2 regions of the Marinomonas sp. CT5 genome follow, and region 1 is predicted to be linked to the other one. Evidence: riboswitches for the same ligand, from Rfam matches in the RefSeq annotation. Region 1 holds a riboswitch; the other holds the start of a gene.
What was found. Region 1 has a riboswitch for FMN ahead of C0J08_RS07055 (6,7-dimethyl-8-ribityllumazine synthase). Riboswitches for the same ligand answer to the same signal wherever they lie in the genome.

Region 1 (3,422 bases):
GTTTTACGCATCTGCCAGAGGTTCTTGGGCAGTGTGAAAACTTGGAGATGATTGGTTTTAAAAATAACCAAATATCAAGCGTATCTTCCTTGTCTTTGCCCACACAGACTCGTTGGCTTATTTTGACGGATAACGAGATTGCCTTCCTACCTGATGACTTTGGTAAGTTGGTTCGACTGCAAAAACTGGCGCTGGCGGGTAATCGCTTAACGTCTCTTCCAGACTCCATAGTGCATTGTCAAAAATTAGAGCTCATACGTTTGTCGGCAAATCAGCTGGTGGCTTTTCCTGATGCATTATTAGCACTACCGCGTTTGGCTTGGCTGGCATTTTCAGGTAATCCATTCTGTGCAGAGCGTGATCCGCATAATGAATTTAAAACCGTATCATTTCGAGACTTAGACTTGCATCAGGTATTAGGGCAGGGCGCATCTGGGGTTATTTCTCTTGCCACATGGAAAGAAAACACCTTTAACTTTTCAGATTCGGTTGCGGTAAAAGTTTTCAAAGGTGAGGTGACCAGTGACGGTTACCCTGAAGATGAGCTGGATGCGTGCCTTGCTGTTGGTAGTCACGATAATTTAGTTCAACCTCTTGCCAAGGTGACAGAGCAGGATTGTTCCGCTCTTGTAATGGAACTCATCCCTGCCCATTATACAAATTTAGGCAAACCGCCCAGCTTGGAGTCTTGCACTCGGGATACTTTTGCTGATGATCAACAATTTTCAATTGATAAAATTGCCCGAATTATTGAACAAGTGGATCAGCTGGTGTCACACTTTTGTAGCAAAAAAATCAGTCACGGAGACTTATATGCCCACAATACTCTGATCAATGAAGAAGGGCATATTTTGTTTGGCGATTTTGGGGCGGCTTCAAAATATGCCAATTTATCAGCTAATCAACAGCGCGGGATTGAGCGCATAGAGCGACGTGCCTTTGGTTTTTTTATTGATGATATGCTGGGGTTATGTGTTCAAGAGGATAGAAATACGGAGCTTTATCAATTACTTCGATCTCATGCTTTTTCATAGCAAGAGAGCTTTATGCTAAGTGATGGCGCAAACTAAAACGCCGAGCATCTTTTTGTGATGCTCGGCGTTTTTTACGAACGGATCAAACTCTAGAAATGCTTAAAGCATTTGTTTCGCTTTCTCTGTTAAGCGAATGGTTTGGTCACAAGCATTGGCCAGTTCAACCCCTTTCTTAACAAAATGGCGACTGAAATACTCTTTGTGCTCGTCATGTTCGTGGAAATTGTGCGGTGTCAGTACGGCTGTTAGTACTGGTACTTCTGTTTCCAATTGCACTTGCATTAAAGCATTACAAATCGTGGAAGCAACGAAATCATGACGATAAATACCGCCATCTACCACTAGGGCTGTACCTGCTATCGCAGAGTATTGTCCACTTTTGGCTAGCAGTTTTGCTTGTAATGGAATTTCGTAACCACCAGGAACGGGAATAACGTCAATTAATGAAGCATCATAACCGCGAGCGATAAGTTCGTTTTTAAAGCCATCAACACATTTTAGAACGATGTCTTCGTGCCAAGAAGCGTGAAGAATTGCAATGCGTTTTGTGGCTGGAGTGAATTCAATGTTATTCGTTGAGCTCTGATTCATTTTTACATCCTAATATTGCTAAGGTGAATCAGGGCGAACGGGCAGGCAAATACGCCACTATAAAAGGGCATACCTTCAATCTGACACAGCAAAAAAACCATGTCAATATAGGTTTTGTCTGACGCGCTCTCTATCATCCGGACTGTAACCGTCGGCTCTGGAATTACACCAGATCTGCTGACCCTAAAAGATAACAATCTTAAAGGCGCTCGCGGGCTTAGAAATAGATTCTTTACCGCCGGTGGGGAATTTCACCCCGCCCCGAGAACGAAGTCGGATAAATCCGACCTGTGGAATATACTTGTTTTATACCTTAAGTGTCAAAGCGTAACGAATTTTCAATTGTGTTGGTTTTGTGACTATTTAATTGTTTGCGAGATGTTAAGGAAGGTGCGAACAAGTCCTCTTGTCTCAGCATGTGGATAAAAGCCTGTTATTCGAGGCGAGTAGCGAATGTAAATAGTGGTTCTATTTTCGAGGTGCTCAACAAAGAATGCAGGCTTTTAGGCCATGCCCTGCGGGTCTTTCAGAGAAAACGCCACATGTCGTTGCGACTCTTTGAAAGGTACCTACATTCCTTCAGAGTCGCGCCTTATTTGACGATTTCTCTGAAAGACTGAGGCTTAGTAGACTTATTCGCACCTTCCTTAAGTAACAAAAAGTAACTAATAACAAATATTGCTTAGGTAGAGCTAATTATCTGGCCCGATATAATATGAACTGATAGTGTCGTAGGTGTTTATTGAAATGACCTTTTGGTCAGGATTAGGTTGTTAACGTTTTGAATGGAGTCTCATAGAGTGCAGATTAAAAAGTTTCTGTTACAAATTGTTTTCGTTGGTATTGCCTTCTTTGGAGTTACAGCTTGTAGTTCTATACACAAAGATACGGCTTTAGATGATGGTTCATATGAATTAGAAGATATCGATCAGACCAATTCAGCCGACTATCTTTGTGACAACGCGCCATTGAATATATTCTTTCATGCAGATCAAGCCAAGATGTCTTGGAAGGACAAAAGTTATTTGTTGACTCATGCTGTTAGTGCGTCTGGCTCATTTTACTTGGGTGAGGGCTTGTCCTTTTGGATTCATGGTGACGAAGCTGAGTTAGAGTTTAATACTCAAGAGAAAGCGCATTGTCATTTGGTTCGTATTGAATCTTAATCACCACCTTGTTACCTGAGCATTGCTCACTTTAAATCGTGGTGTTTTCATCCCGTCATAATTGCAATCCGTGTACAATGGTCTCATTCGCGCACCTAAGCGCTTGATTATATTGTAGAGATTCGATGAGCAAGTTATTTGTAATGGGTATGGGGCCCGGTGATTTGGGCTTAGTTGCACCAAACGCCACTAAAGCCTTGAGCGTATGCAGCGATTGGGTTGCTTATGGCTATTATTTAGATCTATTAGGCGAACTCAGTGAGGGCAAAACCTTCCATAACTTACCACTTGGTGAAGAGATAGGGCGCGCCCGCTTAGCCCTTGATTTGGCTTCGCAAGGTAAAAGCACAGCCTTGATTTCCAGTGGTGATATTGGCATTTATGCCATGGCGACTTTGGTGTTTGAATTGCTGGATATGCAATTGCAAGGCAAAGAAGACCATCCAGAATGGTTGGATGTCGATATGGAAGTCATTCCGGGTATATCTGCAATGCAAGCGGGTGCCAGTCGAGTTGGGGCCATGCTTGGTCATGATTTCTGTACCATCTCTCTCTCCGATTTATTAACCCCATGGGAAACCATAGATAAGCGCTTGCATGCTTGTGGTGCTGGTGACTTTGTGGTGTCTTT
Region 2 (3,422 bases), 1.4 Mb from region 1:
CGATAGGAACCCCTAAGGTCAAAGGTGCGACCTGACTCGCAGGATAACGACTCATCAAATACCCCCAAAGAGAATACCCCAAAATCGTCGCCACCAAGGCAAGATAAACCAAAGCACCAAAAGACACCCAACTGATATGAAGCAAACTCGAATAGATCAACTCAGGCCCTTCCATAAACCACGAACAGACAAAAAAAGGTAAGGGTGGCACCCACGCACTCCAAATAACCACATTTACATTTACCGAATACCCTTTCTGACTCATTGCTCGAGCACTGATATTACCCATTGCCCAACTCGCTGCGGCAAACAGAGTCAGGATAAAGCCAAACAACGTCATATCGCCCACACCAGACACAACCGCAATCATCAGCAAACCACTACCTGCCAAAACAATCGCTAGCACCTGATGAATACGCACGCCTTCTTGCAAAAATAACAAAGCAAATACCATGGTAAACAAAGCCTGAGACTGCAACACCAAAGACGCCAATCCTGCGGGCATTCCATTCGCCATCGCCACAAACAAAAAGGCAAACTGCATGAACCCCATCGGCAGCGCATAAATGCACAACCACTTCAGCGGAATATTTGGCCGTTTAACCAACAAACAACCAATCGCCGCTACCGCCAAAAAGCGTAACCCACCCAACAACAATGGTGGCACTTCGCCAAGGCCAAAAGCAATCACCACAAAGTTTAAGCCCCAAGCGAAGATAATAACGAGAGCCAAGATACTGTCTTTAAACGTCATAATACTTACCACCATTAAATTTGATACAAGCATTATGAAATCGGAATTTAATCGAAACGAGGGCAGACCGCAGGGTCAAAAAGGACAAGAATTAAATTCGAAAATGGTCCAGTAGATCATCTACCAGACCATTTGAAAGGAAGTTAGAAAAACTACTGAACCGCTGGCGTCAATTCTTCTCTTCTCAGTTCTTTCATACGCAAGCCAATGTTGCCGAGGATGAGCATCAAGCCGCCGATAATTTGGTAGCCGGTTAAGCCCATGTCGAGGAACAACCAGTTGATGGCGGCTGCGAATACTGGGAAGGACAGTTCCGCCAAGGTAGCCAGTTGCGCAGGTACGGTTTTTAAACCTTGGTAGTAGAACCACATACCAATAAAACCACTGAGCAACGCCATGGCAACGGCCAAACTAAGATCGACAGGTTTCATGGCGATTAAGGTATCAGACTGAGCTAATGCAAGCGGTAATAACACCAATAATCCCGCCACAAAACGGCCAGACATGATCGCATTGGCCGGCATGTGTTGATGGGATAAATACTTACCACACACGGTTGCTGCGCCCCACGCAACAACCGCAATCAAGGTATAACCATAGCCTTTTAGAATACTCGTCGTGTCATTTGAATAATGCCATTGGGCATCACCAAGTTGACGCAAATCCGGCCACATCATCACAAAACTGCCTAATAATATGACCGCTGCCCATTGCACAAAATGCCCTTCGATGCGTTCTTTAAGCAACCAATAGGCGAGTAAAATCGCCACAATCGGCTGAAGCTTTTGCAGCAAAATCACCACGGTGGGATTCAAATAGTGGAAAGCTTCGGTAAAAGCCAAGGTTCCCATGGCCGAACCAATACCACCAATAAAGAACAAACACGAAAAGCCACCTATCGACATATGACGATAGACATGACGATAACGCCACAGCAATGGGGCGACAAACAGCACTAAGGTAAGGTGTTCGATTAAAACAATTTGCAGAGTGGAATAACCCGCACCCAATAGAGGATAACGAATTAAGGTATCAAGTGCCCACGTGAAGCACGCGATCATGATAAAGAATGTTCCTGCCATCTTTGGTTTCTCCAAATAATAAGATGCACAGGGGTGATGAGAACGAATAGTACCAAGGTGTCTGTCGCCACAAAAACAACAGAACAGAAGCCCCTAAGGAAATTAGGTGCCACTAAGACTTGGTCGATCTTCTATCATCCGGACTGTAACCGTCGGCTCTGGAGTCTCACCAGATCTGCTGACCCTTATTGCTAAAAAGACATATCTTTAAGCAACAAGGCGCTCGCGGGCTATTTACTGGATTATTCAATCAAGCAAATCACCGCCGGTGGGGAATTTCGCCCCGCCCCGAAGTTCGATTAATGTGTAAATTCAGCTTTAACTTTAACCCCATCCCCCAGCTTAGGCAATACGTTCACTGTGTACATGACTGAAATAGTCTATTTCTAATGCAATAAAAAATGTGCCTAGTTGCGTCTCATTCATATACACTCTTTACCCCCAGATAATTCATTGAGCAGGATGACATCAATGCAGAACTCCTCGAAAAGCGGCATCTTTTACGCATTAACCGCGTTCACTTTGTGGGCCATTGCTCCCATCTATTTTAAAGAAATGTCGTTCATTCCCGCTCAAGAAATTCTTGCTCATCGGGTTATTTGGTCTTGTCTGCTGGTGATGATATTAATCGTCCTATTACGCTATACCGACGCCCTAAAAGTAGTATTGCGCTCCCCTAAAACACTAGGCGCCATGTTAATTTCCACCGCGCTGATCGCTTTTAACTGGGGGATTTTTATTTGGGCGATACAAAATAATCAAATACTCAGTGCCAGTTTGGGTTATTACATCAACCCTCTGATCAGCATCTTATTAGGTGTTATTTTCTTTAAAGATAAGTTAGACAGAGTCAGAAAAGCCGCCGTGGTTCTATGTTTTTGCGCGGTCGCTTTTGAAGTGATTCAATTTGGCTCTTTGCCTTGGGTTGCGCTTATCCTTGCAACGACCTTTGGTTTTTATGGCTTAGTTCGTAAAAAGGTGGCCGTAGACAGTTTCACGGGGATGGCGATTGAAACGGCAATTTTGCTGCCTTTTGCCTTTGCCTATTTAATGCTGAGCGACTCACCCAGTGCGAACATGTTCGAAAACACCAGCACTGTCAATTGGCTGCTGTTCGCTTCGGGCCCCATCACCATGGTTCCACTCATGTGCTTTGCGGCTGCGGCGAATAGGGTCAGTCTCGTGACCCTTGGTTTCTTCCAATACATAGGCCCAACAGGCATGTTTATTCTAGCGGTATTTTTGTATGACGAGCCACTTAGCCCAGAAAAGCTCACGACCTTTGTGTTGATTTGGTCGGCGCTTGCTATGCTCATCGCCGACTCTATTCGACGTATTAGAAAAACCAAGGCAACAAGCCTTATCGACCAAGAGACACCTTAATTTCCCATCCGACAGTGCAAACAAGTGAAGATGTAAACAATCATACTTCGCTTGTTTGACGATGTTTTTCTTCTTCCCTAGCGCTTTTTCAAGCGATCGCCATGATTTGTAAAGATTGATTATATGACGTCATTAACAAGGAAGCTTCGTGGCAACCCGTTGATAAGACTATTTATCTTCCCACAAGACCCTATTGATAAAAG

Region 2: it holds a riboswitch for FMN, as region 1 does, so the genes downstream of both, C0J08_RS00615 (DMT family transporter) here and C0J08_RS07055 (6,7-dimethyl-8-ribityllumazine synthase) in region 1, are expected to answer to the same signal.

Annotation. Positions count from the first base shown of each region.
Region 1 is NZ_CP025572.1:1,494,335-1,497,756, forward strand. It holds gene C0J08_RS07050 (leucine-rich repeat-containing protein kinase family protein) at 1-1,034, shown strand, start outside; gene C0J08_RS07055 (6,7-dimethyl-8-ribityllumazine synthase) at 1,134-1,625, opposite strand; FMN riboswitch at 1,747-1,898, opposite strand; gene C0J08_RS07060 (MliC family protein) at 2,426-2,791, shown strand; gene cobJ (precorrin-3B C(17)-methyltransferase) at 2,917-3,422, shown strand, end outside.
Region 2 is NZ_CP025572.1:132,201-135,622, reverse strand. It holds gene C0J08_RS00620 (EamA family transporter) at 1-754, opposite strand, end outside; gene C0J08_RS00615 (DMT family transporter) at 907-1,836, opposite strand; FMN riboswitch at 1,959-2,136, opposite strand; gene rarD (EamA family transporter RarD) at 2,308-3,219, shown strand.